4 regions of the Chryseobacterium sp. CBTAP 102 genome follow, and region 4 is predicted to be linked to each of the others. Evidence: riboswitches for the same ligand, from Rfam matches in the RefSeq annotation. Region 4 holds a riboswitch; each other region holds the start of a gene.

Region 1 (8,377 bases), on a different contig from region 4:
AGCGGTGATTGGGGTATGGATTGATTATAACCGCAACAGTATTTTTGAACAGAATGAATTCACACTGTTAGTCAATTCAATGAATTCTCAAAATACCCATACACTTTCTATACCGAATAATATACCATCAGGAAATATAAGGATGAGAGTTCGGTCGAGAGCTTATGGAAGTTCAATATCTGCCGCAGATGCCTGCAGCAGTTTCGGATCAGGTGAAACACGTGATTATATAATGAATGTGATCAACAATAATTTGTCTGTGAAGGAGACTTCAAGAATAAATAATATACAGTATTATCCCAATCCAACGAAAAATTCTGTAAACATCTGGTCAGATCAATCTATTACTGAATATGAAATTTATAGTAGTCTTGGAGGTATAGTCCTTAAGCAAAGTACTATTAAAGACAAAAACATTAGCATTGATCTGTCAAGCCTTTGTGAGGGAATCTATTTCGTAAAACTAAAATTCAAAGAAGGCTTTGAAGTAATAAAAATAACAAAACAATAATAACTAACAATTAAAATAACAATCAAAATGAAAATTTACAAATTCTTATCCCTATTTTTCGTAGCCATTACATTATTTACCCTTTCATCATGTAGAAGCAGCGATGATGATGAGGTTCAGGATACAACACCCGGAAATCTTCAGATCAAATTTGAAAACGGATTCAATAATCTTGGAGATATTGTTCTGAACCAGACCACTCAGACTTCAGCAAACGGACAAAAGCATCAGTTTTCTACTCTTAAATATGTGATCAGTAATATTGCACTTATTGATGAGAACGGAGGAGAATTTAAGTACCACTATAATGATCCTGATAAAGGGGCTTTCATTGTAGATCAGGCAGAAGCTGTTGCAGGAATCAATTACATTAATTTAACGGATATCCCTCAAAATAAATATAAAAAGATAAGAATTGGTTTGGGAATCAGCCAGACAGCCTATCTTATCGGACAGGATGGACAGGGAGTTTTCTGGCAGAAGGCTAAAACAGCTGGTATGGCATGGTCCTGGGCAGCAGGATACATTTTTACCAAGCTTGAAGGTAAGTATGGTACTTCTTCTGCAGATACCAACTTTATGAATCATTGTGGGAATATGGGGAATGTTACGGCCAACAGTACTCCTGATCTTTACCGTGAAATTACTCTGGATTTACCTGTTACAGCGAGAGTAACCAAAGATATCAGGCCTTCTGTACATATTCTGGCTGATCTTAATCAGTATTTGAGCGGGCAGACTGCTTTAACTCTGAACAGCAGCAACAATATGGCAATGGGATCCAGCCAGCATCTTGTGAATGTGACCAACAACATTACAAAAATGTTTAAAGTAGATCATGTGCATAATGACTAAGATATTGACGATGTCCAAGAGAGAGCGGTTTTGCTCTCTTTGGATTTTCATCATCCTGACAAGCCTTTTGGTTTCATGTTCTGACGAATATGAAGGAATTCCTATTGATAAAGATGAACCTTATAGCTTAGAATATCCTTCAGGCTTTCCCAAAATGACGTTTGATATTACCGGAAATCCTGTTACAGTAAATGGAGTAGCTCTTGGAAAAAAACTGTTTTATGAAGGAAAGCTGTCCAGAAATAATACTATTTCCTGCGGGTTCTGTCACATTCAGGAATATGCATTTACCCACCACGGCCATAATGTAAGCCATGGGATAGATGATAGATTAGGAATAAGAAATGCACCACCTATTCAGAATATGGCTTTTCTCAAAAATTATACATGGGACGGGGTAAGTCATAATCTGGATGAAAGATCTCTGGTTCCTATTACTACAGATTTTGAAATGGACAGCTCTCTTCCTGAAGCAGTAGGAAAACTGAATAGTGATGCGAATTACAAAAAAATGTTTAAAGCAGCATTTGGTGATGAAAAGATCACTGGAGACCGTATTCTTAAGGCTATTTCTCAGTTTATGGCAACAATGATATCGGCAGATTCCAAATATGATCAGATGATGAAAGGAAAAGTATCTTTTACCGCTGAAGAAACACAGGGAATGTCCCTTTTCCAGAATAAATGTGCATCATGTCATTCAGGAGAATTATTTACCGATGAGAGCTACCGAAATACAGGAATGTATTATAACGCCCAGTTCGATGACAGAGGAAGATACAGGGTTACTTTAGATTGGAATGACAACATGAAATTCAGAGTTCCCAGCTTAAGAAATGTAGAATATACCGCACCTTATATGCATGACGGAAGATTTTACAGCTTAGAGGCGGTACTTAATTTCTATTCAGACAATGTTGAAAATCATCCAAATCTTGATCCTCTTTTAAAACAGAATGGGCATACTGGTATTCCCATGACGGGTCAGGATAAACAGTATATTATAGCTTTTCTGAAAACACTATCAGATAAGAGTTTTATATCCAATCCAAAATTTGCAGAATAATTTATAGAAACATGAAGAAGATTATAGTAATCATAAGTTTGATCCTGTTGAGTCAGTATCAGGCGAAGACCATTATAGACAGTGCATATATTGCCCCGGAAACCTTTAGCAGATTCAATTTTGATGATGATTGTGATGCCTGTGGCTGTGCGGCAGGAAACGGCTCTTCCGGCTTTGAATCTTTGCTGAATCCACAGTTTGTCGGAATCAAATACTTTGCCCAGCATTACAAAGCCAAAGAAAACTTATTTGTAAAAGATCTTACGCAGGATCAGTATTTTAATACCCTGCAGCTTTGGGGAAAAATTCCACTGACTAAGAAACTGAGTGTTTACGCAAGTCTGCCATTCCATTTCCATGAAAAGAAAACCATGCAGGGAGATATTAAAATCAATGGAATAGGGGATCTTAATCTGATGGGAATTTACCAGCTGATGAGTTCCAAAGATAATTTCCATCATCTGAGCGGAGGTTTGGGCTTGAAAATTCCTTTAGGGAAATTTGATGAAAAAGGAACATCCGGTGTCAATCCAAGTTTTCAGCTGGGAACCGGAAGCTGGGATTATCAGGCGGCTTTGAATTATAAATTTCAGAAAAATAAAGTTGCCGTATTGGTTAACACAGATTATACAATCAAAACAGAGAATAAGAAAAATTACCGTTTTGGAAACCAGTGGAATTATGCTGCAACAGGTTTTTATCAGGTTGCAGGAAATGAAAAGTCTGTTTTTTCTGTAAAAACGGGAGTTCAGGGAGAAGTATATGCCCAGAATAAGCAATTTGATGAAGCATTGCCTAACACTGCCGGGAGCGCTTTGTACGGAAAACTGGGATTTGAAGCTTCTTATAAAAAGCTGAGCCTGGGAAGTGAAATTATGCTTCCCATGTATACTCATCTGGCAGGAGGAGATATTGAAGCCAAATCAAGATTCAGTATTTTCCTGAATATTGGAATTTAGGGCAAACACCCTCCATAAAACCATGTTAAAGCTCCTTCGGGAGCTTTAATTGTTTATCAATCATGATTTTAATTGGGGATTAGGAATAATTATTTATCTTTGCCGGGATTTGGTGAGCCGTAAAAAGCTCTTAAAAGGGAATCCGGTGAGAATCCGGAACAGACCCGCTGCTGTAAGCTCCGCACCAAAGTTTTTGAAGAATATATCCACTGTTTTTTTAATGGGAAGGATTTCAAAAATGGAGTAAGTCAGAAGACCTGCCAGAAAATAATCGTTTGACGCTTTCGTGGAATAAAGCTTAGGACATCAATGATTCTGTGCAGTGACCGCTGTGCTTTGTCGTTGTATTCTTATACCCATTAGCGTCTTCATTACCCTAAATGAGCTAATGGCGGCAAAACTAACTACTTCTGCAATTTATAAAGCTGTTTTCACCATACTTGTGATCACATCTCAATTTTTGTCTTCTCAAACCAGGAAAAAAGACAGTCTTCAGGAAGAGACCATTAAAGGAATCAATCTATACAAAAAGAATTTTAAAGAAATCCTTCCGGCACAAACCTTACAGGGCGAGCAGCTGGAAAGATTGAACAGTCATTCTGTTGCAGATGCACTGCGGTACTTTTCAGGAGTTCAGATCAAAGATTATGGAGGATTAGGTGGTTTGAAAACCATTAATATCCGAAGTATGGGAAGTCAGCATGTAGGGGTTTTCTATGATGGAATTCAACTGGGTAATGCCCAAAACGGACTGGTGGATTTGGGAAGATATTCCTTGGATGATCTGGAAGAAATATCATTGTATAACGGACAGAAAAGTGAGATTTTCCAACCGGCAAAAGACTTCGGATCTTCGGGTTCTATTTATTTACAGCCTAAAACACCTGTATTTAAAGGAAATAGGAAAACCAATCTCGTTATAAGAGCTAAAAGTGCGTCTATTGATCTTTTCAACCCTTCATTCCGATTGGAACAGAAGATTTCAGACAGGGTTTCTGCCAGCTTCAGTGGAGAATTTATGCAGAGTGACGGAATTTATAGATTTCGATATGCCAAGAAATATCCTGATGGACAGCAGGCCTATGATACCATTGCGAAAAGACAGGATTCAGACATCAAAGCAAAACGTTTTGAAACCTCTCTCAACGGAACTTTGAATAACGGAAGCTGGAATATCCGTGGTTACGGTTATATTTCAGACCGTGGAATGCCGGCACCTATTGTGAATGGCCGTTTTGGAGGAAGGGGAGCGAGACTATCTGATGAAAATTATTTCGTACAGGCCAATCTGAGAAAAAAACTGTTCCCGAAATTTGAAACCCAGCTGAAAGCAAAATTTGCTTATGATTATACCCATTTTATGGATACGGTTCGTTCGCAGTCTATTATTCATACCGATAATACCTATATCCAGCGGGAACTCTACCTTTCCTCATCCAATATCTATTCTATTACGCCCAATTGGGATATCAGCCTGAGTGGAGATTTTCAGTACAATAATCTGGATGCCAATCTGGATAACTTTTCTTATCCTACGCGTTACACAACATTGGTAGCATTGGCAACAACCTATCAGTGGAACAGGTTTAAAATTCTGGGAAGCCTTTTAGGAACCTTTACATTTGAGGAAGTAAGAAAAAACAAAAGACCGGGAGATGCCAGAGAGTGGACACCTGCCGTATTTATGAGCTATCAGCCGGAGATCATTCCGGAGCTTACCCTCAGAGCATTCTATAAAAGGATTTTCCGGCTTCCAACCTTCAATGATCTGTATTATACCAATATCGGAAATACTTACCTGAAACCGGAATTTACCAATCAGTATGACGTAGGATTTACTTATCAGAAGAATTATAACAACCGTTTCTTTAAAACTTTTTATGCTAAAGTAGACGGTTACTACAATAAAGTACAGGATAAAATTGTAGCCGCTCCAAACGGAAGTATGTTCCGCTGGCTGATGATGAACCTTGGATTGGTTGAAATAATTGGAGCCGATGTAAATGTACATACTGAACTTCAGCTGGGAAAAGTAACCCTTCGACCTTTGCTTTCTTATACGTACCAAAGTGCAAGAGATATCAGCGATCCGGAAGATACCTTTTACCGTAATCAGATACCTTACACGCCATGGCACAGTGGGTCTTTCAGTCTGATGGCAGATTATAAAGACTGGAGTTTCAATTACAGTACAATGTATGTGGGAGAAAGATATGATGTGAATCAGGATAATATTCAATACAATTATGTGCAGCCCTGGTATACTCACGATCTGTCTGTTCAGAAAAAATTCAACTGGGCCAATCATCAATTCAAAGTAAGCCTTGAGGCGAATAATATTTTCAATCAATACTATGATGTGGTCATCAATTATCCGATGCCCGGAAGAAACTTTAAACTTATTCTAAACTTCACCTTATGAGAAAACTAAACTTTTATTTTTTATTTCTGGTATTAGCTTTTCTTACCTCATGTCGTACAGATGATATTATTGTCCGTCAGGAAGTGGTAGAAGGACTTCCCTCAGAAAATACATCCATAAAGGGCTTCTATATGCTGAATGAAGGGAATATGGGCAGTAATAAATGTACCCTGGATTTTTTTGATTACACCAAAGGAACTTATTACCGGAATATTTACGCAGAAATCAATCCGAATGTGGTAAAAGAACTGGGAGATGTAGGAAATGATATTAAAGTGTACGGAAGCAAACTCTATATCGTTGTCAATGTTTCCAATAAAATTGAAGTGCTGGATGCCAAAACGGCGAAACGTATTACTTCTATTCCATTGCAAAACTGCAGATATCTAGCTTTTAAAAATGGGAAAGCTTATGCCAGCAGCTATGCCGGCCCTGTAGCCATTAATCCCAAGGCTCCTAAAGGAAAAGTAGTGGAAATTGATACCACTTCTCTTTCCATTCAGCGTGAAGTGGTAGTAGGATATCAGCCGGAAGAAATGGAAATTGTGGGTAATCAGTTGTTTGTGGCCAACTCCGGAGGATATAAAGCTCCCGATTATGACAATACGGTTTCGGTAATTGATCTGAATACTTTTACAGAACTCAAAAAAATAAATGTAGCGATTAATCTTCATCACATTAAAAAAGACAATTACGGTGATTTGTACGTAACCTCAAGAGGAGATTATTATAACGTTCCTTCCAGCCTTTATTTGATAGATGCAGCCACAGGAACTGTGAAAAAAGATTTTCATCTCTCCGTAAGTGAAATGACAATTGTGAATGATAAACTCTATTTCTATGGAAATGAGTTCAATTACAATACCCACAGCTACAAAAAAACATTTGGGATCATTGATGTAAAAACAGAAGAGATTATCACCAACAGAATTTTTGACAAAGAATATGAAACCGCTATTAAAACTCCTTATGGGATTGCCGTAAATCCCATCACAGAAGATATCTACATCACAGATGCCAGAAATTATGTATCCATGGGATTTGTGTATTGCTTTGATAAAAACGGACACTTTAAATGGAAAACAGAAGGCGGAAATATCCCTGCCCACTTCGCTTTTTTATACAAATAACCCAACTTTAAGACATGAACAGAAATACATTTACTGATTTAAAAACCGGACTTTTATCCTTTTTCCTTTTAGGAGTGATCGCCTGTAAACACGATGATGAAGAGGAATTTACCTTTAAAGGCCTTGATGATTCCTATACCATTGAACGTTTAAAGGTGTTGAGTATTCCTACCAATGCTTCAGGATCGGTTACATGGAGCATCAACGATTCTATTATTTCTCAAAGTTCAGAACTTGAGTTCATCAGTCCTACTGCAGATGCTTATCCTTTGACTTTAAAGATTAACAATAATGGAAGCGAGCAGGTTTTTCATTCTAAAATAATCGTAACCAAGGAAAAAACACCTTACAGTAAATATATTTCTAAAGTATTGGAGTTCCGTCCTGCCGTAGGACAGTTTATGAACGAAATCCCGGAATATCTACCTGGAAATACCACAGCGAATATGCTTCAGAAAGCCAATGAATCTTTAGTGGGAGGTAATTCTACGATGATCAGCCTGGGAGGATATGGCGGATATGTAGTGTTCGGTTTTGATCATACGATTCCCAATTTAAACGGACGTGATTTTAAAGTACTGGGAAATGCATTCTTTGGAAATGATGCCGCGGATCAGCGTTCAGGATCTTGTGAACCGGGAATTATTATGGTGGCCTACGACAGAAATAAAAACGGAAAACCCGATAATGATGAATGGTACGAAATTGCAGGCAGTGAATATTTCAAAAATGCTACACTTAAAGACTACAGCATAACTTATCATAAGCCTAACGAAAATAAAACACCTGTACCCGGAACTGAATTCTGGCAGACTGATGTGGAATATATCAAGTGGAGTGACAATCTGGGAAATCAGGGATTCAAAACAAAAAATACCTTTCACGCCCAGAGCTATTATCCTTTATGGTTTACAGATCCTTCTTACAGCTTTTCGGGAACAAGACTTGCGAATAATTTTTACGATCAGAACGGTGACGGATCGTATTGGGTAGGAAAATCATATGAGTTTGGATATGCTGATAATGCACCGAACAATGATGATGCTTCCAATATTGATATTTCATGGGCGGTAGACAGAAACGGAAAATATGTAAAACTTCCGGGCATCGATTTTATGAAAATATATACAGGAGTCAATCAGGAAGCTGGCTGGCTGGGAGAAGTCTCTACAGAAGTAGCGGGAGCTTACGATTTACATTTCAAATAATAAATTAATAATACAATCTATTTAAATTAATAAAAAATGAAAAAGTTTTATCTTTTTATGATGCTTTTTCTGTTTGCATGCTTATCCAATGCGCAGATAAAAGTACAGGGTGTGCCCAGAAATGATATTTCAGGAATCAGTAATCTTAATACCACTACCATCAGTTTTTCTGATATTCAGTATTGGGTAGGGTCCGGAACCAATCAGGCTGCTTTTGTAGTACAGT
Region 2 (8,377 bases), on a different contig from region 4:
GGCATAGAAAGTTTTATTCTCGGTGTTGTATTCTGGAAACTGTTTCCGGAGTCAAAATTTTTCAATCCACAGAAAACGGATTATTATCTTAAGGTAAAACAGATGAAGTTTTTCCTTACCAATCCTTATATGCTTCGCTTATATTGTACCGCAGCATTACTGATGGGAGTTTTTGTAAGCGCTTATAATTACCTTACATTCAGACTGGAAGCAAGCCCTTTTTCATTAAGCCACTTTATCATTGCTTTTATCTTTCTGATGTATATTTTTGGAGTTTTCGGAACGATGATTGTAGGCCGTCTTTCAAGAAAATTTCCTATGAATAGCATTCTGAAGGCTTCTATTCTGTCCATGCTTACCGGAACCTCCCTACTATTATCTGAAAATATTTATATCCTTATTTTCGGACTTGGGCTTTTTACCCTTTCATTTTTCGCTGCACATACCATGGCCAGCCAGATGACAGCTTTGTATTCCAAACGTGGGAAATCTTCAGCCACATCTATCTACTGGCTGTTTTATTATTTTGGCTCAAGCATTCTGGGAAGTGGTACCGGTTATCTGCTTCATGCCTATTCATGGACCGTTTTCATAGCAGTTCTTATGATATCTGTTATAACCGCCCTTCTTCTGACCAATTTTAATACAGCTCCAAAAGCAGGAATAAAAAACTAGTACCACATACATACCACACTCTATATTTCATATTCATGTGATAATTCGCTAATAAACGTACTATTTTAACGTATTATTAAATTTTCATATCGAAAATTTAACCTAATCTTTCCCAAAACACGGCATAACAATACAATGTCGGGCATACTATTTGCTATTTTACCAGAGACCATATCACCATTTAAAGTCAAAATATTATGAACGTAGCAGATCTAAAAATCAAGAACTTGGTTGAGTATAAAAATCAGATTTATACCATTACTGAGATCTTTCAAAATGTCGAACAGGCTTATTTTGTTAAAATTGAAAATGATATTCAAAGTATTTCAGTACCGGCAGCAGCAATCAAACCGATTAAAATAACGGAAGAATGGCTTGAAAAGCTCGGATTTTCAAGGACAGACAGTTCAGACCAGAGTATACGGTATGAAAGACCGGAAGCCTTTATAAAATATGATATAGACTTGAGTTCCAGAAAAATAATGGAAGGACTTAAAATATATGGAAATGCTATAAAATGTAAATACATTCATGAATTTCAGAATATTTTCTCAAGTTTATTCGGAAAAGAAACATCTTTGCATTATGGTTATTTGAAAACAGAATCGTAGTTAAATAGTCCTTAGCTGTTGAAGACCACAATTTATATTGTAAATTGTGGTCTTCTTATATACAATCGATTCATACAATCCCTTAATTTAATATTTACGTAAATTTGTACCTGCCGCTATACGTACAAAATCTAATGATAAATACAGATCCAATCCTTTTACAGCTGATAGAACATTTTAAAGAAATAGTTACCTTAGAAGATAAAGATATTGACTGTATTACTTCCAAATTGGAAATAATACAGCTTAAAAAGAAAGATTTTCTGCTTCGTGAGGGGCAGGTTTCCAGGCATATGAGATTCATTGCAAAGGGAAGCCTGTCTGCTTATCATATTGATGAAAAGGGAAAAGAAAATACCACTCAGCTGGGGATTGAAAACTGGTGGGTAAATGATCTTTACAGCTATCTTAGCGGGCTGCCTTCAAGAATGTTTATTCAGGCTAATGAGGATAGCATTATCATACAGATCAGTAAAAATAATCTGGAACTATTATATAAAGAAGTTGCTGCTGTTTCAGAATTCTGGCGTCTGAAAATGCAGTCTGCCTATGTTACTTTACAGGAAAGAACCTTTGAACATTCCCGTGTTGATGCCTACACCAAATACAGAACATTTGTCACTACTTACCGTAATATCGAGCAGCGTTTTCCTCAATACATGATCGCTTCCTACCTTGGAATAACTGTAGAATATCTGAGCTATCTGAGAAAAAAACACCTGTCTGACGTTTCTTAAGATTTCTTAAGTTTATTCCGTTCCGGCCTGAATAATTTTGCTCACAGAATTTTAATGAGTGAAATATGAAGGCTAAATTTATCGCCATAACAGCTCTTGCATCAGCTTCTATGTGCCTGAATGCACAGAAGATTTCCTATACTCCTGATCTGGTTTTGGGAAACCGTTCCTATACTTATATGCACAATGTCAATTATCAGCTGAATGAGCGGTTGAAATTAAACAATCTTACCCTGTTTGATACAGAATATACCAAGGATAAAGAAAACATATTCTTCATCAGAAATACCCTTTCGTATCATCTTACCAAAAGGCTGAGTGCCAATGCGGCATTTGGAATGAAAAATCCCGGAGCATTTTTCAGTGCTTATCTACAGTACAAAATTATCCGTCCTTCCTATTATCTGTCCTACTCTATAGGAACCACTTATCAGAAAGGATTTTCTCTGGAACAGTCTGTATCTTTTGAGTACACACCTTATCTGACAGAAAATTTCAAGGGATATTTCAGTGTTCTGGCTATTGGAAACCTGGATAACAGCGGATATCCCAGAGGCCTTCAGTTTATAAGACTGGGAGTAAAACAGGATAAAATGATGTACGGACTTGCTTCCAATTTTGATCAGTTTAATAACGGAAAAAAGACCCTGGAAAATATCGGGGCATTTGTAAAATATAACTTTTAAAAATGAAGACGTTCCAACTTTTTTTTAACTATTAAGATGTTAAGATTATGAAGACAGTTTGCTTAAATTTTAAGTCAGAATGGTTCTTAACTATACTTTAATTATTAAAATAACAGATCGTGCTATGAAAATCATAACACGATCTGAATTATTGAATCTAATTATTTTAAATTTTTCTAGACCGCATATTCTACTGAGGCTTCTTTAGCGGCGGCAACCATTGCTATTAAAGCTTTTTCAGTTTCGTCCCAGTGTCTGGTCTTCAGTCCGCAGTCCGGATTTACCCAAAGCTGATTGGCAGGAATTACATTCTGAGCTTTTCTCAGCAGTTCAATCATTTCTTCTTTCGATGGTACTCTTGGTGAATGGATGTCATATACTCCCGGACCAATTTCATTCGGATATTTAAAGTCTGCAAAAGCGTTCAGCAGTTCCATCTGAGAGCGGGAACACTCTATCGTAATCACGTCGGCATCCATATCGGCAATATTTTCAATAATATCATTGAATTCTGAATAGCACATATGCGTATGGATCTGGGTAGCATCTTCCACTCCGCTTGCTGAAATTCTGAAAGCTTCTACAGCCCATTTCAGATAGTCCTGCCAGTCGGTTTTTCTTAATGGAAGACCTTCTCTTATGGCAGGCTCATCAATCTGAATAATTCTGATTCCTGCTTTTTCCAGATCTACCACCTCGTCACGAATAGCCAAAGCAATCTGCTTACACGTTTCTGAACGGGGCTGGTCATCACGGACAAAAGACCACTGCAAAATGGTAACCGGGCCTGTCAACATTCCTTTTACCCATTTTTCAGTCCGGGATTGGGCATATTGGGACCAATAAACCGTCATCGGAGCCGGGCGGGAAACGTCGCCGAAGATCACCGGAGGTTTTACACAGCGGCTTCCGTAGCTTTGTACCCATCCGTTTTTAGTGAATACAAATCCTTCCAACTGTTCTCCGAAGTATTCTACCATGTCGTTACGCTCAAATTCTCCGTGAACCAGTACATCGATACCAATTTCTTCCTGCCAGCCGATTGTTCTATGAGTTTCTTCTTTCAGTAAAGTATCATACTGTTCTGCGGTCAGTTCCCCTTTTTTGAATTTCGCTCTCCAGCTTCTTACCTCTGTGGTTTGCGGGAATGACCCTATTGTAGTGGTTGGGAATAAAGGAAGCTGCAATACTTCCTGCTGTTCTTTTTTACGGATTTTGAAAGGGTTTATTCTCTGAGCATCTTTTTCAGAAACAGCATTTGCTCTTTGCTTTACCTGGTGATTATGAATAAGAGAAGAAGTTCTTCTGCTTTCAATTGCTTTTTTATTTTCTGCGAATGCTTCAAGAATCTGTTCATTTTCTTTTCTGGAAACAAGTTCTTTAAGTGTTACTACTTCTTTTACTTTTTGTTTAGCAAAAGCCAGCCAGCTTTTAATTTCCGGGTTAAGATGGGTTTCAAAATCCAGATCACAAGGTGAATGAAGCAATGAACATGATGGAGCGATCAAAATCCTTTCAGATCCTAATTTTTCAACAGCTTTTGTAATGAAAGACAGCGAATTTTCATAATCATTTTTCCATATATTCCGACCATCAATTACCCCTAATGAAAGGCTTAAATTTTCCGGAATATTATTCAGAATATCATCCAGCTGTTCAGGATTTCTCACCAGATCAACATGCAATATATTCACAGGAAGTGAAACGGCAAGTGATGCATTATCTTTTAATCCGTCGAAATAAGTGGCTACAATAAATTTCAGTTTTGGAAATCGTTTTCTGATTTCGGCATACACAGAATGATAGGTCTCTTTGGCTTTTTCAGTTAAATCTAATGCCAGAAAAGGTTCATCAAACTGAATCCATTCTGCACCCTGCTCCTGAAGCTTGGTTAAAATCTCTATATAGACTGGAAGAATATTTGCGGCCAGATCCAGCTTATCAAATCCTTCTTCTTTTTCTTTTCCTAATAGCAGATAAGAAACCAGCCCGATAATAACCGGTTTCGCATTGATTCCAGCTTGTTTTGCTCCTGCAAATTCATTGAAAATTTTATCTGAACTCAGCTTAAACTGTTGGTTTTTATAAAATTCCGGAACGATGTAATGATAGTTGGTATCGAACCATTTGGTCATTTCCATGGCAGTAATATCCAATCCGTCTTTCTGATAGCCTCTTGCCATGGCAAAATAAAGATCAAGCTCAGTATTGTTTTTTTTAAGCACTACTTCATGATACCGTGCAGGAATTGCTCCTACCACAAGGCTCATATCCAATACCTGATCATAGTATGAAAAATCATTGCATGGGATAAGATCTATCCCTGCTTCTTTCTGGATATTCCAGTTTTGGGTACAGATAGTTCTTCCGGTGTTCAAAAGTTCTTCCAGAAGGATTTTACCTGACCAATACTGCTCGCAGGCTTTTTTGAGTTCTCTTTTGCTACCAATACGCGGATAGCCAAGGATGTGAGTTTGCATTTTTTTAAACTTTTTAATTAAACTTATTGTGAAAGTCCTTTAAAATGCTTCGTTATGTTTTTGCGGAGGAAATTTCAGGAAATAATGATATAGCAGGCAATGCATTTCCAATTGAGAGAAAATACATATCTGATATATCATCTGTATGACCCAAAAGCTTCAGCCCGCGAAAGCATTGTCAATTCAGTAAAGGCAGGTCTCCTGACTTGTAACAGTTTCCGTCATCCTTCCCGTTTTTGGCAGTGGATATGCAAGGACAGAAACTTTTGGCATGTTACTTACAGTTGCGCGACAGCTCGTGATTTGCACACGATTCCCTATTAATCTACCTTAAGTAAAACCTTTCCTGTTTGATGAAGTATCTGCAAAGAACTGTACTTTTACCTCTAACAAAGATTATCAGTAAAAGTTTTTAATTTTGTGTAAAATTAGGAATACCGAATAAAAATACAATTCACAATAAATAATTAAGCAAATTAAACTTTTAAAAATAAAATTAAGAGCATATAATTCTGTAGATTTGACTGTTTTAATCATTTAAAAGAATAATATTCTGTGGAACAACTCGATAATAAGGATTTACAGCTGCTCAGGCTGCTCCAGAAAAATGCAAAATTGACCGTTAAGGAACTTGCAAAAGAAGTGAACCTTTCTACCTCTCCGGTTTTTGAAAGGGTAAAAAGGCTTGAACAGGAAGGTTTTGTCAAAAGGTATGCAGCCATTCTCGATGCTGAAAAACTGAACCGCGGATTTACGGTTTTCTGCCAGATCAAGCTCAAAATTCACGACCGGTCTGTAGGCTATGATTTTGTAAAAGAAATTTTAGAAATTGAAGAAGTTGCCGAATGTTACAATATTTCCGGAGATTTTGATTTCCTTCTGAAAGTTCAGGTAAGAGATATGAAACATTATCAGGATTTTGTATTTAACAAGCTGGGATCTGTAGATTCTATAGGCAGCACTCACAGTACTTTTGTGATGGCTGAGGTAAAAAACAACTATGGATTAACAATATAATTAAATTTATATTAGGGCTTCATTATAAGAATAAAACACCGCCAGATAATGACAGGTCTTATATTGTTTTGAAGCCTCCCTTAGGTTAATTAGCTGCCGGATCAATCATTTCTTCTGTAAGTCCTAATGATTTTAAAAGGTTTTTGCTGTCGAAAAATAATGTTGCATAATGTTTTCCTTTTTTAAAAACCAGTTTTGATCCATCTGGAAATTCACTGTCTGCTGCTAATTTCTGTGTTTTGGCATTGTACTTCCTGAACTTCGTTTTACTGTCCTGTAATGTACTTTTATTCAGAACAAGACCAAAAGGAAGTCCCTCAACAATTACAGGTTTATTATCTGAAGCAACAAAAAACATCTCATTCACAGTATTATCTTTTCCCAAGCTGCAATAAAGTTCCAGCCCTGTTTTAATGGGCCATTTGGCATATTTTTCTTCATTGGCATCTTCATAAAAGATGGCTTTTACGTTCAACGCTTTTGAGATTTTATCAGGAGCTTGCGGGAATATAAATTCTGAATTTCTATCCAATAAAGAACCCAAAGCGGCTGTTTTTTGTGAAAATACAGTCACACTTACTACCAGAAAAAGTATGGTTGCAATAAAATTGAATGGTTTTTTCTGCATGAGAATATTATAAAATTTTAAGGATTTGATGGTTAAAGGTATTAAAATTTTGGATACAGCCTCATTTTAAGCAATTCTTACACATTGTATTTCTGTTTTTTACTATTTTCTTTCCTGCAAATTGAATACGGTGCCGGCAGGATCGGTAATCCAGTGCATATTTTCAGGAAGTTCTTCAATTTCGTCACAGGTTTCCATACCGTTTGACAGCAGATATTGTGTAGCGGCTTCTACATCGGGTACGGTGAGCTGAAGCCATGTTTCAGAATGAGTGTAATTGTCTACACAATCCAGCCATATCATATTATGTCCAAATTTTACTTCATGTGTTCTGGAAACAGTGGGATTTTGTATTGGTTTTTCCTCAACCTCCAATTTTAAAATATCCCGGTAAAAAGCAACTGTTTTTTCGTATTTATTTTTGGGAATTTTTATAGCAATATTAATTCCTGCTTCAAATTTTGTATTCATTTTGTAGATTTTGAACGTTATAAATAGATTTCAACCCTCTAATGGCCTTAATTATTTCAAAAAGCCATTCAGATAGTTTAGAATCATTGCCGTCTGCATCATCAGACTTACATGGGTTTGCCCCGGAGCAATAGCCAACTGAGATTTTGGCATTGCACCCATGTCTGCAAAAACGTCACCTCCCAATAATTTATAGGTTTTTGTAAGTTCTGTTTTATCCAGTCCATCATTATCACCGGCTATAATTAAAACCGGTACCGGAATTTTAGAAACATTATCATCGCCAAGGTCGAAAAGCTGTCCGGCAGAAGCCATCATCTGCTCCAGAAATTTAGGCCATTTTGTTTTATCAGGTGCTACAGCATTGTAGGCGGTATGCATGGGACTGTTTGTAAAGAGTTCAGGCTTCATTCCTTCCAGGGCTTTATTCACTTCAGGCAGCCAGCCTTGGGTTTTATAGGTTGATGAGATAATAACCAGTTTGCTAAGTTTTTCCGGACTTTGTATAGCCATCTGATAGGCCACTTCTCCTCCAAAACTGTAGCCTGCAACATCTGCTTTATCAATTTTCAGATAGTCCATTACCTTTGTTACATCACTGGCCAAAGTAGCATGTGATAATTTCCTTTCGGAAAAAGGAGTATGTCCATGTCCCTGTAATTCAAGTGCAATTACTTTTCTGTTTTTAGACAATTCCGGGATCAGCTCCCCCCAATTCATATCGATTGTCATAAAGGCACCATGTAGCAAAACAAGAGGTTTTCCTTCGCCATAGACTTCGTAGTAGACTTTGATGCCATTAACAGGTGCATAACCGCTTTCAGCAGGTTTTATTTTTTGTCCATATACCTGAGAGTTGGCAAGAATAATAATGAAGAACAATACTGCTGAGAATCTAAATAAACTTTTCATCATATAAGATTTAGAGGATTAATATTAAGTCAAAGTTACCAATCCGATCGGAAAACGGACTTGTCACAGGACAAGATTTTATGAAAATGAGAGAACTCTTTGGGAAGCCGTTTCAAAGCTTACGCAAAAAAAATAATTTTACTTAGTTTTATGAAATAAA
Region 3 (8,377 bases), on a different contig from region 4:
ATGAATATCAGATAGTCATGAATCATGTAGTAATTGCCGTCCATAGCTTGTTGTTATTGAAAACTATTTCAGTTTTTTAAGACCGTTAACCGTCATGGTTTCTTCACATTTTTCAAAAGTGATCTCGTAAGAAGGATTTTTTTCAGGATAAGTGATAAGATAATCAGGACAAGGTTTTTTCTGAGCATGGCTGCGGTCAAAGTCTACTTTTCCGTTCGTAATAATACTGTCTTTTATAAATTTCTCATCAATCTTGTAGGTCGTCATTGCATTTTTAGCCTCTTCAGAATATTTGAATTCTTTGGAAAGACTTTCAGCAATAACGCGGCTGTTCGGTAAATAACCGCTGCAGCTTGCTCCTTTTTTGTTTAAAATAAAAAATACGATCAAAAGCCCCGGAACGAAGCCTATTGCATAAAATTTCAGTTTCTTCATTAGAAAATTAAAAGATTGATATCGTGGTACGTAAGTCCGAAACGGTCGCAGATGATCTTCTTGGTATGTCTTCCTTTGTACATATATAAGCTCTGCTTCATTTCATTTTTGCGGATCAGCATGTTTTCAAAGCCGCCCTCCTCGTCATAATTTAAAATATAGGAAAGGAAGAAATTCGAGATGGCCTTGGTGGTGGTTCTCGGCATTCTTGAAGTAAGGTTCGGAAGTCCGCAGTGGATAACACCATGCTTGATGATATAAGGATCTTCCATGGTGGTAAGCTCTGAAGTTTCAATCACTTTACCGTTGTCTATGGTGATGTCAATGATTACACTGCCTTTTTTCATTTTCATGACCATATCTTCGGTAACGATAGGGGTCATGTTCAATCTTGGAAGGGCTCCAATCACCACGTCGGCACGTCTTAAGCTTTTGCTGAGTTCTTTGGGATCAATAATGGAAGTAGGTACACGGCTGTCAACGATAGTATGGAGTCTTCTCAGTTTTGATAAAGAGTTATCGAAAACTTTTACGCTGGCTCCAAGACCTATTGCTGCTTTTGTAGCAAATTCCCCTACAATTCCGGCTCCAAGAATCACAACTTCTGCAGGTCTTACTCCTGTAATTCCGCCCAGCATTAAACCATTGGATAAGGCTAATAATTCGGAAGCGTATAAAATAGAAACGGTACCTGCAATTTCCCCGACCAGTCTTACCAAAGCTAGCTGCTTGTATTCATCCACGATAAATTCAAAGGCGATGGCATTTATTTTTTTCTCTGCAAGCTTTAAGAAATATTCCTTGTCTCTGAGATTGATCTGAAGTGCCGAAACCAGATAAGTATTAGGTTTCATGTACTCAATTTCATCTTCTGTAGGAGGATTTATCTTCAGGATAAGATCCTGTCCGAAAGCTTCCTTAGGATCATTAGTGATCTTCGCTCCTGATTCCGAATATTGTAAATCTGTAAAGAATGAACCTTCTCCGGCCCCCGCCTCAATAATGATCTCATGGCCGTGTTCTACCAACACCTGTACGGCGTCAGGAGTAATGCAGGTTCTCCTTTCGTTGAGACAGGTTTCTTTAGGAATTCCAATACTGAACTGTTTTCCCTTCTTTATAACCTCCAATTTTTCCTCTTTCGGCATTAATTCTTCTTCTGTGAAAGGAGTAAAAATATTTGTACTCATCCTTAAATTAAATTATGTCTTACAGATTGTTTTTTACACTCAATTAAGAAGCAAAGATACATAATATTTACTCGAATGAAATTTCTCTTTTTTCATCCGTATTCACAATGCTCATTGTGTGGTAGTTAAGACCATAAAGCTCCTCTTCATAGACTTCCGGCCACTCGATGATGCATAAAAAAGAGTTGTCCAGGTATTCTTCAATTCCGATATCATAGACTTCTTCAATATTTTTCAGGCGGTAAAGATCAAAATGATATACTTTTCCCTTTTCAGTATTGTATTCATTCACAATAGAATAAGTAGGAGAGTTTACTTCGTCTTTGCTGCCCATGTTTTTAAGCAGAAATTGCGTGAAGGTCGTCTTCCCGGCTCCAAGATTTCCCTTTAATAAAAAGATATTATGTTTTAATTGAGGAATGATGGTGTCAACAACTTCCTGCCAGTCTTCGATTGTATTGATAGTGAACTGCATATACTAATTTGTTTTGCAAAAATAGTGATTTATGAGTTTTTAATGAGTGGAAGAAGTCAGAAATTATAAATTGCAGGCTGGAAGCTGGAAGTTAGAGGCTGGAGGTTGTAAAGAACAACTTTTACACGCCCACTCTTAAACCCTCAAACCCTCCGACTCTCAAACTTTGAAACTCTTCCAACTTATCCATAAAAATACTTAATTTTACAGCATGATTTCCAAACAGACCATTGATAAGATATTCTCCACAATCCGCGTTGAAGAGATTGTAGGCGAATATGTGCAGCTGAAAAGAGCAGGGTCTAACTATAAAGGACTCAGTCCTTTTCATGATGAAAAAACACCCAGTTTTGTAGTTTCTGCCAGCAAACAGATCTGGAAGGATTTCTCTACAGGAAAAGGTGGTACAGCCATCTCTTTCCTTATGGAAATTGAGAACTTTACTTATCCTGAGGCACTTCGCCACGCTGCAAAAAAATATGGAATTGAAATTGAAGAAGACCAGCGTGAAATTTCTGAAGAAGCAAAAAATGCACAGACTGAAAAAGATCTGCTGTATAAAATCCATGAAGTAGCGAATACTTATTTTCAGGAGATTCTTTGGGATGATCAGGAAGGCAGAAGCATAGGTCTTTCTTATTTCAAAGAGAGAGAACTCCGGGATGATATTATTAAAAAGTTCCAGCTGGGATATTCTCCCGAGAAGAAGAATGCTTTTACAGCTTATGCACTGGAAAAAGGATATAATAAAGAAATTCTTGAGAAATCCGGACTTTCTATATTTCCGGAAAATACACCTGCTGGTGTTGACCGTTTCAGAGAAAGGGTCATTTTCCCTATTCACAGTTTTTCAGGAAGGGTTTTAGGTTTTGGGGCAAGAATCCTGAAGAACAATGTCAAAACAGCAAAATATCTCAATTCACCGGAAACAGAGATCTACCATAAATCCAATGTTCTTTATGGATTAAACCAGAGTAAACAAGCGATTTCAAGAAAGAATGCCTGTCTTTTGGTGGAAGGATATATGGATGTGATTTCACTTCATATGTCCGGGATCGAAAACGTAGTGGCAAGTTCCGGAACGTCTTTGACAACAGAACAAATCAAACTTATTAAGAGACTTACGGAAAATGTAACGATTCTTTTTGACGGTGATAATGCAGGTATCAAAGCCAGTTTCCGAAGTATTGATATGTTACTGACTGAGGGAATGAACATCCGTGTTCTGCTTTTCCCTGACGGAGATGACCCGGATTCCTTTGCCAGAAAACATCCGCAGGAGTATGTTGAAAAATACATCGAAAATGAAGCGATGGATTTCATCGACTTTAAGGCGGAAATTCTTCTGAGGGATATCGGGAATGATCCTATTAAAAAGGCTGAAGCGATCAGAGATATTGTAAAATCTGTTTCTTTTGTACAGAATGCCCTGAAAAGAGAGGTTTACCTTAAAGAGGTTTCCAACAAATTCGGACTTTCGGAGCAAAGCTTGTTTAATGAGCTGGATGTTCAGAAGCAGATCACGCAAAATCAGACCCATCATGTTCAGCAGCAGAAGGAAAAAGCAGCTCCAAAGATGGAGATTGTTCCTTTGGATAAGGAAAAAGAAGATCCTTTTCTGTATGATGTACTGTTCATGGAAAACAAACTGGTAGATCATATGCTGATGTTCGGAGATATTATTCTGAAAAGAAAAAACGAACAGAATGAAGAATATGAGATAACTGTTATTGAAGAAATCCTTCATCATTTCGAAGAGGAGCAGTATACATTTTTAGTCAGAGAAAATGAAATTATTATCAATCAGGTGAGGGAAGGGATTCAAAAAGATGAACTCAGAAGTGGAAACTTTTTTGTATCTTTTATGGACGAAGAAATCACCACAAAGGTTGTAGATGCTCTGATCCCGCTGGATGAGCTTGAAAACTGGGCTTCCAGAAATATTTACCCTCCCAATTATGGTGATAAATTGGCAGATCAGATTCAGGGAGATGTTCTGTTACATAAATACAGATATATTGATTATCTGATCAGGGAAACAGCCAAAGAACTTGATCAGTACAGCAGTACAGATGAAGTAAAGTATTATGAGCTGATCAAAAAAATCACTTTACTGAAGCAGGCTTCCATACGGTTGAGCAATATCATCGAATATTCGCCTATCAAAGGGATTTATGTAGATAGAAAAAGATAATTTGAAGTCAGATTTTTTTGATGTTCTGTGACAAAAAGTCCTATAAAATTTTAGGAATAAATATTGTAATTTAAACTTCGAGAATATTTTAAAAATAATACATAATAGAAATATGGACATTAAAAAGGAATTCAGAGATTTCTCTGTAAAACATTTAGGAAACAACGGTTTGGTTACCGATCAGTATATGGGAATGTATGGCCCAACGAATCTTACTCCGTACATCATGGAAGAGAGAAGATTAAACGTTGCCCAGATGGACGTTTTCTCCCGTTTGATGATGGACAGAATTATCTTCCTGGGAACAGGTATTGATGATCAGGTTGCAAACATCGTTACGGCTCAGCTTTTATTCTTAGAAAGTGCTGATCCTTCAAAAGATATTCAGATCTATATCAACTCTCCTGGTGGTAGTGTTTATGCAGGTTTAGGTATTTATGACACTATGCAGATCATCAAGCCGGATGTAGCGACTATCTGTACAGGTATGGCTGCTTCCATGGGAGCTGTATTACTGGTTGCCGGAGAAAAAGGAAAGCGTTCTGCGCTTAAACATTCCAGAGTAATGATTCACCAGCCTTCAGGAGGTGCGCAGGGGGTCGCTTCTGATATGGAGATCAACTTGAGAGAGATGTTGAAACTGAAGCAGGAGCTTTATGAAATCATCGGCCATCACTCAGGACAAACATATGAGTGGGTAGAAAAATCATCTGACAGAGATTACTGGATGACTTCTGAAGAAGCTAAAGGCTACGGAATGGTAGATGAGGTTTTACAAAGATCTACTGAGAAAAAATAATTGATGGTAATATCATAAGAAAACCGCACCCATCTGGTGCGGTTTTTTTGTTGAATCAATTATGGATTTTGAACTGTATTCTTGATTATTCAGAAGGAATCTGTAATCCAGGCCAAACTCCAACTGAAGATGTAAAAATTCCCATCCTTTGGAAAGGTCGCGAAAATTCAAAGAATTTTTGACGGGGTGATTTTCCACATATCCTCATTAAAAAAGCGCCTTTTTAAAGGTACTTTTCTTTATTTCTTAACCATCTTATGTATCGTGGAACTATCATTGGTTTTAATCTCAACAAAATAAACACCTGTGTTTAAAGAATGAACATCAATCTTAGTAACCTGAGAAGTCATTATTTTCTGTCCTGTAGCTGAATAAATATTCACTTCTTTCAGTTTCTCAGCCGTTTCAATCTGAATGAAATTACTTGCCGGATTTGGATAAACACTGAATTTTTTCTTTGTAACAGAAGAAATCCCTAAAGTCAGCTGTGCCTCGGTGGGTGTAAATGGTCTTCTTTGCCCGAAACTTAATCCAAACCAATCCTTATTGCCCAGTTGAATCTGAGAAAGATTGGCTTTCGCTTGCCAGCTTGATAGGTCTTTTCCTTTATACAATTTCCAGCTGTCTGATCCGGAAGTATTTCCGGTAAAGGAATTTAATGATAGGGTAGTAATCTGATTATTCGCTGATGCAAAATTAAAATAGGAATCTTGAGCCTGGATCAATTGTAACGCCTGTTCAGCAGTGATGCTTCCGTTATATTTAATTCCATAAACAAAAGAATTGGCATTCCCGTTAGCATTATCAGTTCCGAAATCAATAACTATTAGGCTTTTATTACTTCCGCTTCCCACCCAGTTTGTAACCTGAGACGGAGTAAACCATGCAGAACTGTAGGCTGGAACGGGAGGAGAGGGAGGAATATCATAATGATCAAGGCCGTATGTAACCCCATACCATTTTCCGTCCACCAAAGGAGTATAACCTACCCCATTGTTCCAAGTCATGTTTGATGAGCTGGATCCAGACCATGTTATCCAGCTGTCATCAGTAGTGGATGTGTGATGATTATAATTCAGAATAGAAAGATATCCTGTAGGAATGTCAACCTGCATTTTGGATTCTGCTGCCACAATTGCATTGATAAGATCTTCCATCAAAAGGCCATCGCCATCAAAACGGTATCCCCATGCATAAGAATTGGGTGTGCTGTTGTCATTAAAGTCCGCAATGAAATATGCTTTTTTAGATCCGGTTCCTACCCAAAATTTAATGTCGTTTTCTGTGAATTGGGCCGATAATACCTGCATGCAAAGCAGTAAGAAAAAAAGATAAATTTTCCTCATGATATAATTAATTTAAAGTTTTATTCCCGAAACTTATCTTCAGAGTAGAAACAGTTGGTTCTCTGAAGTCAGTATTCTAAGGCAGGTCTCCTGGCTCACATCTTACAGCTTCCTTCCCGGATTTTAAGATCCAGTGGATTTTTGTGTGGTAAGTTTAAACAGTTTACAGTTGCGGGTACAGCTCAAGATTTGAATATCATTCTCACTTGATTCCCTATTAATGAACATTGTTCAGCCTTAAAACGCTGCAAATATATCATATAAATCTGTGAGTCCGTTTTGTGAATTATTATTTTTCAGATATTCTTAAAAATTTGATTTTCATATTGATTGTTTACTCAACCGGATTATTGAATTTTTATTTATAAATCTGTTGTTTTTGTGTTCACTTTCAAACTATTTTATCTGTTCTATTGTTAAAAAACAATTATCATTATATTCAAGATCAGTTTACAATCAATTTATACTTTCGCAGCCATAAAAGTAAATATGAAAAAATTGCTATTGTCTGCCGTAGTGCTGGCAGTATTGGCTTCATGTAAAAATGATGACGATACCACAATGATTAATCAGGATATTAATTATTCCAAACTGCCTCAGGAATTTCCATTTACAAAACTTGCTGCCATCAATGGAGTAGATGTGATAAACGGAGGATTTGGCTCCGGTGCAGCCGCTCACCCTACAAGAAAAGGTGAATTCTACGTCATTACGGATAGAGGTCCTAATACCGATTTCCAGAATGGTAAAAAGTTTCTTGCTCCTAATTTTACCCCAACCATTATGCATTTTAAAATCAATGCTGACGGAAATATAGAGGTAATTAAATATATTAAACTTAAAAATCCATACGGACAACCAATTACCGGACTTCCAAACCCTGTCGGAATGGGAAGTACTGGGGAAATTGCTTATGATGCTTCCGGCAATATTTTAGGGACAGATAAATATGGATTGGACAGTGAAAGTATTGTTGCTGCTGCTGATGGTACATTCTGGGTTTCCGATGAATATGGACCGCACATTGTGCATTACAATGCTGATGGAATGGAGATGGAGAGAATAAGCCCGATTGGGGTAGATACAGGACCAAGAAAATTACCTGCTGTTTTAGCCAAAAGAAGAGCCAACAGAGGAATGGAAGGACTTTGCATCACTCCGGATGGAAGAACGCTGGTAGGAACAATACAGTCAATGATGCTTGTCCCCAGCAAAGCATTGGCAACCAATACCACTTTAACGAGAATTGTCACTTTTGATATTATTACAGGGCAAACCAGACAGTTTTTATATAGACAGGACGGAGGTGCTTCTGATTCGGTGTGTGATATTACCGCATTAAGTAACAATGAATTCCTGGTGATTGAAAGAGACGGAAATTTCGGTTCTCAGGGAGGTATAAAAAAAGTATACAGAATAAACTTAAGCAATGCCAGTGATGTAAACGGAGCTGATATAAATGCTGTAGACGGAATGAAAATTAACGGTAAATCTTTAGAGCAATGCTCATGGGATGAAATTAGCAATGCCGGAATAAAGCCTGTTACCAAAACATTAGCCGTAGATCTGGTAGCAAAACTGGGCTACGAACACGATAAATTCGAGGGAATTGTTTATTTGGGAAATAATAAACTGGCTGTTTTCAATGATGATGACTTTGGAGTAGTAGATGATGGAAACGGAAATCCAAAAGCCAAAATTTTACCTAAGACAGGTAAAGTAGACAAAGGAACGATGTATGTAGTCGATATTCAATAATTGGATTTTTTTTAACGAAAAGCGGCGGGATCGAAGATCCCGCCGCTTTTTATTGTGAGCTAACCTTTCTCTTTTTAAAGAAAAATCTATATACTAAAAAAGTTTGTATCAGAACGTTTCCAATGAATATGAATACCGCCTGATAAGTTGGAATAATGGCATAGAAGGGCAATGATTTAT
Region 4 (8,377 bases):
TGAATTAGATATTCGATGTTTTTTTTTAATATTCCACTGATTAATAAAAAACATCAGTAGGAACGGGCGTTAGCCCGTTTTTATGTTACATATCATTCCATTGGCTTTAGCCAAAACCTATCAATACGGGCACATTTATATCCTTATTTTTTGCCTGAAATTCATAGATTTTCTACCTTTATCCACTGATTGAATTCACATACAATTATGGAACATATTATTGAAATATTAAAATCCGGCGGAACCATTCTTTACCCTACAGATACAATATGGGGAATTGGTTGTGATGCTACCAATATAGAAGCTGTCAATAAAATTTTTGACATCAAAAAGCGTGAAAAAAACAAATCCATGATTATCCTTGTAGAATCTGAAAAAAGACTACAGGATCTGGTGGATGTTCCTGAAATGGCATGGGAAATCATTGATCTGAGTGAAAAGCCGGTAACGATTGTTTATGAAAACCCCAGAGGTTTACCCAAAGAACTTCTTGCAGAAGACGGAAGCATCGGAATCCGATTGGTAAAAAATGATTTCTGTAAAAAACTGATTACAAAACTGAACAGACCTTTAGTATCTACTTCTGCCAATTTCAGTGGGGAGAAAAGTCCGCTAAAATTCTCCGATATTTCTGAGGAGATGATCAGCCTTTTAGATTACGCAGTGGAAGAAGACAGAGAAAAGGTTTCAAAATACTCAGGTTCATCAGTAATCAAAATATGGAATGACAACAGGATAAAAGTTCTTAGAGAATAAGAATTCTGAACTTTTATGTTAATTTTTTAGAGTCTTGTCAGTTTATATCGGCAGGATTTCTTTTTTTTAATTCTATCTTTGCAAACTCAACTCATAAACTATTTGCTATGGATCATCATGAATTTGCTCAACTGTGGATTAATGCATGGAATTCTCATGATCTGGAGGATATACTTTCCCATTATTCGGATGATATTGAGATCACCACTCCTATGATCGCACTGGCTACCGGCGGTAAAGAAAGCTCTTTAAAAGGAAAAGAGGCAGTTCGTGAATACTGGAGAAAGGCATTGGATAAATTTCCGGATCTTCATTTTGATCTGATACATTCCACTGCGGGAGTAGATTCGGCAGCATTATTTTATAAGTCGATTATGAATAAAAATGCTGTTGAAGTCATGTTTTTTAATGAAGAGGGAAAAATTAGTAGAATGTATGCTCATTATGATTAATGGGTAACATACATAGAAACTGTCACTATTATTAACGATGAAAATTAATCTTAATCAAAATAAGAATTTAAAACTATTTAAAATCATTTCTGAAGCGGCAGAAAGGAATAACCAGTCCGTATACATTGTGGGCGGTTATGTACGAGACCTTCTGATGAACAGAAAAGCTTCTACGGATATAGATTTTGTAACGGAACAAAGCGGTATTGAGCTTGCTCAGAACGTAGCTCAGGATATAGATCCTAAATTAAAGGTTTCTGTATTCAAAACTTACGGCACGGCCATGATCAAGTATAAAGAACTTGAACTTGAGTTTGTGGGAGCAAGAAAGGAAAGCTATACAGAAAACAGCCGGAAGCCGGAAGTGGAAGGCGGAAGCCTGGAAGATGACCAGAAAAGAAGAGATTTTACCATCAATGCGATGGCTATTTCTTTAAATAAAAATAATTTCGGAGAACTGATTGATCCGTTTAACGGAATCGGAGATCTTGAAAATGAGATTTTAAGAACACCTTTAGAACCGGCGCAAACCTATTCTGATGATCCTTTGAGGATGATGAGAGCAGTGCGTTTTGCTTCTACTTTAAATTTTAAAATCGAGGAAGACTCTCTGAAAGCTATCCAGCAGGAAGCAGAAAGAATCAAGATTGTTTCTATGGAAAGAATCATGGTGGAATTCAATAAAATCATGCTTTCTGAAAAACCATCTATCGGACTGAGACTGATGGAACAAACCGGTCTTATGAAGCTGATTATTCCTGAATTAATCGAACTGAAAGGCGTAGAAGAAGTAGAAGGACAAACCCATAAGGATAACTTTTACCATACGCTAGAAGTTGTAGATAATATTTCTGTGAATACGGATAATCTTTGGCTTCGCTGGGCTGCCCTACTCCATGATATAGGAAAAGCTCCAACTAAAAAGTTTGTAGAAGGAACGGGATGGACATTTCACGGACATGAATTTTTAGGTTCAAAAATGGTAAAAACGCTTTTTCAAAGATTAAAATTACCTTTGGGAAGTGATATGAAATATGTGCAGAAAATGGTAAAGCTTTCATCAAGACCAATTGCTTTGATTACTGATGATGCTTCAGATTCTGCGTTGAGAAGGCTTTTATTTGATGCCGGAGAAAATCTGGAAGATCTTTTTACGCTTTGCAAGGCAGATATTACCACTAAAAACCCTAAAAAGCAGGAGAAATTCAAAAGAAACTTTGAATATGTAGCGGTAAAAATCAAAGAAGTAGAAGAAAAGGATCAGGTAAGAAATTTCCAGCCGCCCATCACCGGAGAAGAGATTATGGAAATGTTTAACCTTAAACCGGGCCGTGAAATTGGTATCTTGAAAGAGAAAGTGAAAGAAGCTATTCTTGAGGGTGAAATTCCTAATGAAAAAGAAGAAGCGACAAAATTTGTTATTGCTGAAGCAAAAAAATTGGGACTGACAATCTAATTCAATACAAATACGAACAAGCCCGGCGGGATGTTCCATCCCGCCGGGCTTGTTCGTATTCAAAATATAAAACAAAGCCGGCCGGTTTCTTCGAAACCGGCCGGAAAAAAACACAAATGATGAAAAAATAAAAAATTATATGATATACGCCGAAGCGTAGTATTTAGTTTTTATAGAATCCATTTGTTCCAATTCCTGCAGTAAAGTTTTTCAGTAAAATACCGTTAGAGGCATTATAAACATTCACTTTACCATCTGTGCTATAATTTGCATCTGCAGCAAAAATTTTACCATCGATTACGTTGAATCCATATACATCCCCTACAGCTGTAGTAATAGGAGTTGTTGGAACTGTTGTAGATCCAACAGCCATTGTATATATCTTATTGGTGTCGGTGATAAAATAGAATCTGTCATTATCAGCTCTAAGCTTCTGAACTTTAGGTATAGCTGTCAAAGTGGTAGTTTCATAAGTACCGTTTGCCGTATTAATCTTATAGATAAATGAATTTGTATTGTCTGAAACCAGTACATAAGCATTTCCTTTATATGAGATAAGGTCTTTAATAATTCCTACGTTTGGAAGATTTACCGTATAACTTACCACATTTGTAGACGGATTCACAACGGTTACAGTATATCCTGTCGGAATTGGATTCCAGCTTGAGTCGTAACCCACACCGTCAGTCTGAACAACGATACTTCCGCTTGCTTCAACTACTTTTTCAGCAGCGTTTGTAAAATCAATACTTTTCACAAAGGAGTTATCCGAAATATTATAAATATTAAGTTTTCTTTTATGAGTATCAAAATTATTGTTGGTTACATAATATTGGTTTCCTGAAAAAGCAATATATCTTGCGCCATCCAGGTTAGCCGTTACAGTAGTCAGTTTCTTGAATGTATAACGGTCTACAATGTCAATCTTATTAGGAATATTACATACCAGATAAGCAAGGTTTCCATTGAATCCTATTGTCTGAAGGACTTTCCCCAGGTCTTCCTTATTATTACTCATTCCATAGATCTTATTAAATACTGTAGTAAGATCATTGCTTACAAAGGAAACTTCAGAAGTTGTAGTGGTAAAACCACCTTCATTGGAGATAAGCACTCCGGAGTCAAATCTAAGCGTTCCATCATCAGTACTTTCATAGCTGCTGTCTGTGCTGCATGAAACATTGAAAAGTAACATAGAAGCGAATGCAAGAGATAAAATTTTTCTAATATTCATATATAATTAATTTATTTTAAAAATTGATATTTAAAGTGAGACTATAATTTCGTTTAGGTAATGGATAAGAAAGCATGGTATAATAGGTTTCATTCAAAATATTATTTATTTTAAAACCTAGGGTATAATTTTTAAAGAAAGTTGTACTGACACCGGCATTCATCACAAAATATGGATCTAAGGCATCACTCTTGGTTTCATTAGAATCTGTATACGTTAATCCATTAAACATCCCTTGTACATACACCTTCACAAAGTCATACTGATAGTCTATGTTTCCAATAAATTTATGAAGAGGCACATACATAAGCTTCTTTTGAATATCAAGATCTGTTGACTTTGTATAAGAATATCCAAGATTAGATTTCAAAATATGTTTTCCAAGTTTTTTCTCAAATTCCAGTTGGGACTCCAGTCCATATGTTTCTACTCTATTGGTATTTGAAGCTCCATAATATCCGGCAGGAGTTCTTAACCATCGGATCATATCCCGGATATTCATGTAATAAGGAGTAACGGAAAGTTTAAAGTCTCCTATTTTAAAGTGGTTTCTTAATTCAAATTGGTAAGAAGTTTCCGGTTTTAAATTCATATTACCTCCCTGAGCCCAATACAAATCATTAAATGATGGTGCTCTGAAGTTTCTTGAAAAATTGAATTCAACATCATACCATTTTACAATATCCCATTTTCCTGAAAAAGAAAGCAGAACAGGAGAGCTGATATCTTCTACAAAATCTTTCTTGATTCCTGCTTCAAAACGCAAATCTTTCGTTGGAAAATAACGCAGTAATCCTGCAATAGATCCTGCACTTCTGTTAATATTTCCAATTCCTGAACTACCTGCTCCATTCCCTTTATTAATTTGAAATTCGCCGATAATATTAACATTCCACTTTGAATTCAGAAAATAATTAAAATCATTTTTCAGAATATAATTCTTCCCTACCCCTCCGCTGGTTTCAGCACCGTTAATATTACCAAAGTACTGAAAATTTTCCTCTGTATAGGCTGTTTTGAATGAGTTACTAAATTTTATGGTACTCCAATCCCAGGAAAGTAAACTTCGGGTATTCTGAGTTTCATATTTTGTTTTGTTTTCCAAATCTCCAAAATGAACAGGATAATGTTGTTGCCCATTAAAAAATTCTGATATCCAGGAAATCTGATGATGCGGAGCAATTTTATAGGCTGTTGCTATATTGATATTCGTATTATAATATTGTCCGTTATCATTACTGTAAGTTTTTCTTTTATCCACCTCAACCTGATAATCATTTTTACTTATTGAGTGATTGCCAGAAACTTTAAAAGTGAACTTATCATTACTGTAAGAACCTTTTACAAAATTATTATAGGTATTAAAAGAAGCGGCTTCTGAAAATAATGAACCATGGAAACCTTTATTAAAATCAAGGGTATTATTCAGGTGAATACTTCCCCCGATAGCACCACTTCCATAGATTACACTTCCACCACCAGCTTTTATACCAATCTGATCATAGCCGAACAAAGCAATATTATTGATATCTCCTTGTCCTAAAAAATTAGAATTGATATTAATTCCGTTCCATAAAAATGCAGTCTGCTGGGCGGTAGTTCCTCTGAAAGAAGGGGAAGAAACAGCACCACGCCCGTTTTCTTTGATATAAACCTGTGACTGAAATCTCAGGAGTTCTGAAAGGTTACTGGAGTTTTTCCCGGCCTCTTCTGCCGAAATTGTTTTTACGGGATGAAAAAGCTTCACCCTGTTCATCTGGTTGTCGAAGACATAAATAGTGTCAATGGTTTTCTCTTGTCCAAAAAGAAAACAGCCATAAGATGAAAAAAGCAGTACTAAAGATCTTTTTATATCCATTCCTTTTTACTTTTCCTCCGAAAGCAATATGTTTTTATAATTACAACTCTGGCAGGTCTCCTGACTTTCGCATTCTGCACCTTCCCGTTATATACAGTGGTTTTTTGCAGAAACTTTTGTTGCGATTTACAGTTGCGGGGACAGTCCGGGAGTTACACCCGATTCCCTTTTCATTCCAAAATACTGGAAACCAAAATTTTTGCAAAGATAGTTTTTTATGTGTATATGCCAAAAAATAGGGATTAGAAACAGATAGTATCTTTTAAGACCGGGAAATCCTTTCTCAGGAAAACGCCAGATTCAAAATTTGATGGGAAATGAATAATAAAATAGCTGCTTCCAGTTGAAAGCAGCTATATATCATGAAATAACGTTTAATTAATTATTTACCAATAACTTCGGTAATCGGGTTTCCTACATTTCCGCTTGGGAACTGAATTTTCAATAGAGAAGATACTGTTGGAGCAATATCTGTCATATGATATTCCTTATTGCTTTCTCCCTGTTTTACTCCCCATCCCATAAAGATCAACGGAATATGAGAATCGTAAGAATTCCATACGCTGTGTGTAGTTCCTGTTTTAGAATATGGCGGAAGCATAGAGTCATGAGAAATTAACTGGATATCTCCACTTCTCTGTCTGTTGATTCCATTAATAATTCTTTGTTTGATTGGCTCCGGAATGCTTGACTCCTGAACTTTGTCTACAGAAACAGCATATAAAACGGCAGGATCTTTCTCAATTTCTTTTACAGCAAAGTTTCTTACATCATCCAGCTCAAGCTTATTGTCTGCCAATACTTTTCTGTCGAAATAAACCTGGTAGTTATCAATGGCATTAACCAGTTTATCTGCCCCAAATTTCTCTTTCAGTTTCTGGTTCAGATTCTTTTCCGCATCTTCTCCGAAGAAACCTGTCGGGATTTTATGTTCTTTAAGGAATCCCACAGAATGTGCTCCACCATGGTCGGCAGAAAGGAAAACGGTATACTCTCCTTTTCCTACCTTTGAATCAAGATACTTGAAAAATTCAGCTAGATCCTGATCTAATCTGATATAAACATCTTCCACTTCAATAGAATTCGGTCCGAATTTATGGCCTGCATAATCTGTAGATGCCAGGTTGATGGCTAAAAAGTCTGTGATATTATCTCCACCCAGTTTTTCACCTTCTACAGAAGCTTCTGCCAGTTTCAATGTCAATGTATTTCCGAAAGGCGTATAACGGATGTTATCTTTTTTAGTCTGATAGTCTTTTGCTAAATTACTGTAAGGGAAAGTAGGTGTTTTTGCACTTCCCAGCAACCCTTCCCAGGGAGAATTGTCCGGTGCACTTTCTGTATATTCATTGATTGGAAGTAAAGTATTCCAGCCATTGGCTACTAATTTTTCAGGAAGATTCTGAGAATTGAATGATTTTACCCATTGCGGAAGATCATTCATATACCATGTACTGGTAATGAAATTCCCTGTACTGTCATCAAACCAGAAAGCTCCGTTTGGAGTATGTCCTGCTGGAAGAATGGAAGCACGGTCTTTCAAGGAAACCCCCACTACTTTTCCCTGGAAATTTGTTGCCAGTCTCAATTCGTCAGTTACTGTGGTAGACCAAAGATTTTTAGGAGAGTGGCTTCCCGTTTTTATATTGGCAGTTCCTACCGGCTGAACGCTGTCATCTGCAGTACAATAAACTCCTTTACCCGTTTCTTTATCCGTCCAGTCGTTTCCTGCAATCCCGTGAATTGCCGGTACAGATCCCGTATAGATACATGTATGTCCCAAAGCCGTAATGGTAGGAACATAAGGAATATGTACATTATTTAAAGAATATCCTGTATTCAAAAGTCTTTTGAAACCATCATTTCCATATTTACCATAAAAACGGTATAAATAGTCCCAACGCATCTGGTCTACTACCAGACCCACAACTAATTTGGGTCTTTCAAGTTGGGTATTTCTGTTCTTCTGTGCATTGATTGTAACTACGGAGAATAAAGTAGCTGCCGCAATTGAAATGTTCCTAAGCATCCAAGTAAATTTTATTGGTGACAAATTTAAGGGTTTTGAAAGTTTTGGAGTGTGAAATTTTATTTAAATTTGATTATTGTACAATTATCAACCAATCTTTTATGATTTTAGGTGTATACTGGTATTTCAAATTCCCGGATCATTTATATGACTTTCAGTTTTTCAAATTCTATCCGGGACTTGGAGGGCACGCCGATACCCCAGCTGAATTGACCGCCAGAATACAGGTGGAAAATACAGATGATTTTGTCCATCAGCTGGAATCGCTAAAATCAGGTTCCAAAAGAACATATTTACACCTGAATATCGATGAAAATCAAATCGTCATCAATATCGATGACTATATGCTTTTTGATTTCCACTTTCAGTTTGCATTAGAAATAGAAAACCTATTAATTCGGGAAAATGCTTTATCCGTGGGTTTCAGCATTCCTTTTACCATTCAGTCCACCAAAATTTTTGCTCCGGAAAGGGAAGAATTCAAAAATATAGAACACCGTTTCATTCAGATGGTGGGTTCTGACTTCAAAAAAAGTAATGCAGAAAATTATGCTGCCAGAATTGATTGCAATCTTCCTTTACCATACAAACA

The links. A riboswitch is a leader RNA that binds a small molecule or an ion and turns the genes downstream of it on or off. The one in region 4 is predicted to bind cobalamin.
Region 1: another riboswitch for cobalamin. It lies ahead of C8D70_RS03995 (TonB-dependent receptor plug domain-containing protein); the one in region 4 lies ahead of C8D70_RS06680 (TonB-dependent receptor plug domain-containing protein).
Region 2: another riboswitch for cobalamin. It lies ahead of metE (5-methyltetrahydropteroyltriglutamate--homocysteine S-methyltransferase); the one in region 4 lies ahead of C8D70_RS06680 (TonB-dependent receptor plug domain-containing protein).
Region 3: another riboswitch for cobalamin. It lies ahead of C8D70_RS12720 (T9SS type A sorting domain-containing protein); the one in region 4 lies ahead of C8D70_RS06680 (TonB-dependent receptor plug domain-containing protein).

What each region holds. Positions count from the first base shown of each region.
Region 1 is NZ_QICX01000002.1:135,302-143,678, reverse strand. It holds gene C8D70_RS04015 (GEVED domain-containing protein) at 1-511, shown strand, start outside; gene C8D70_RS04010 (MbnP family protein) at 539-1,366, shown strand; gene C8D70_RS04005 (cytochrome c peroxidase) at 1,377-2,432, shown strand; gene C8D70_RS04000 (transporter) at 2,444-3,391, shown strand; cobalamin riboswitch at 3,485-3,671, shown strand; gene C8D70_RS03995 (TonB-dependent receptor plug domain-containing protein) at 3,780-5,813, shown strand; gene C8D70_RS03990 (YncE family protein) at 5,810-6,943, shown strand; gene C8D70_RS03985 (cell surface protein) at 6,958-8,151, shown strand; gene C8D70_RS03980 (DUF5074 domain-containing protein) at 8,188-8,377, shown strand, end outside.
Region 2 is NZ_QICX01000015.1:19,554-27,930, forward strand. It holds gene C8D70_RS17610 (MFS transporter) at 1-675, shown strand, start outside; gene C8D70_RS17615 (hypothetical protein) at 873-1,286, shown strand; gene C8D70_RS17620 (Crp/Fnr family transcriptional regulator) at 1,421-2,023, shown strand; gene C8D70_RS17625 (hypothetical protein) at 2,089-2,709, shown strand; gene metE (5-methyltetrahydropteroyltriglutamate--homocysteine S-methyltransferase) at 2,886-5,189, opposite strand; cobalamin riboswitch at 5,363-5,549, opposite strand; gene C8D70_RS17635 (Lrp/AsnC family transcriptional regulator) at 5,745-6,206, shown strand; gene C8D70_RS17640 (hypothetical protein) at 6,292-6,834, opposite strand; gene C8D70_RS17645 (VOC family protein) at 6,937-7,305, opposite strand; gene C8D70_RS17650 (alpha/beta fold hydrolase) at 7,357-8,217, opposite strand.
Region 3 is NZ_QICX01000008.1:69,073-77,449, forward strand. It holds partial or broken gene C8D70_RS12685 (histidine kinase) at 1-44, opposite strand, end outside; gene C8D70_RS12690 (DUF4258 domain-containing protein) at 64-435, opposite strand; gene C8D70_RS12695 (alanine dehydrogenase) at 435-1,625, opposite strand; gene tsaE (tRNA (adenosine(37)-N6)-threonylcarbamoyltransferase complex ATPase subunit type 1 TsaE) at 1,693-2,100, opposite strand; gene dnaG (DNA primase) at 2,312-4,294, shown strand; gene clpP (ATP-dependent Clp endopeptidase proteolytic subunit ClpP) at 4,407-5,093, shown strand; gene C8D70_RS12720 (T9SS type A sorting domain-containing protein) at 5,333-6,439, opposite strand; cobalamin riboswitch at 6,502-6,694, opposite strand; gene C8D70_RS12725 (esterase-like activity of phytase family protein) at 6,929-8,197, shown strand.
Region 4 is NZ_QICX01000003.1:323,510-331,886, forward strand. It holds gene C8D70_RS06660 (L-threonylcarbamoyladenylate synthase) at 208-756, shown strand; gene C8D70_RS06665 (nuclear transport factor 2 family protein) at 864-1,208, shown strand; gene C8D70_RS06670 (CCA tRNA nucleotidyltransferase) at 1,246-2,664, shown strand; gene C8D70_RS06675 (hypothetical protein) at 2,828-3,898, opposite strand; gene C8D70_RS06680 (TonB-dependent receptor plug domain-containing protein) at 3,915-5,756, opposite strand; cobalamin riboswitch at 5,789-5,966, opposite strand; gene pafA (alkaline phosphatase PafA) at 6,139-7,785, opposite strand; gene C8D70_RS06690 (hypothetical protein) at 7,887-8,377, shown strand, end outside.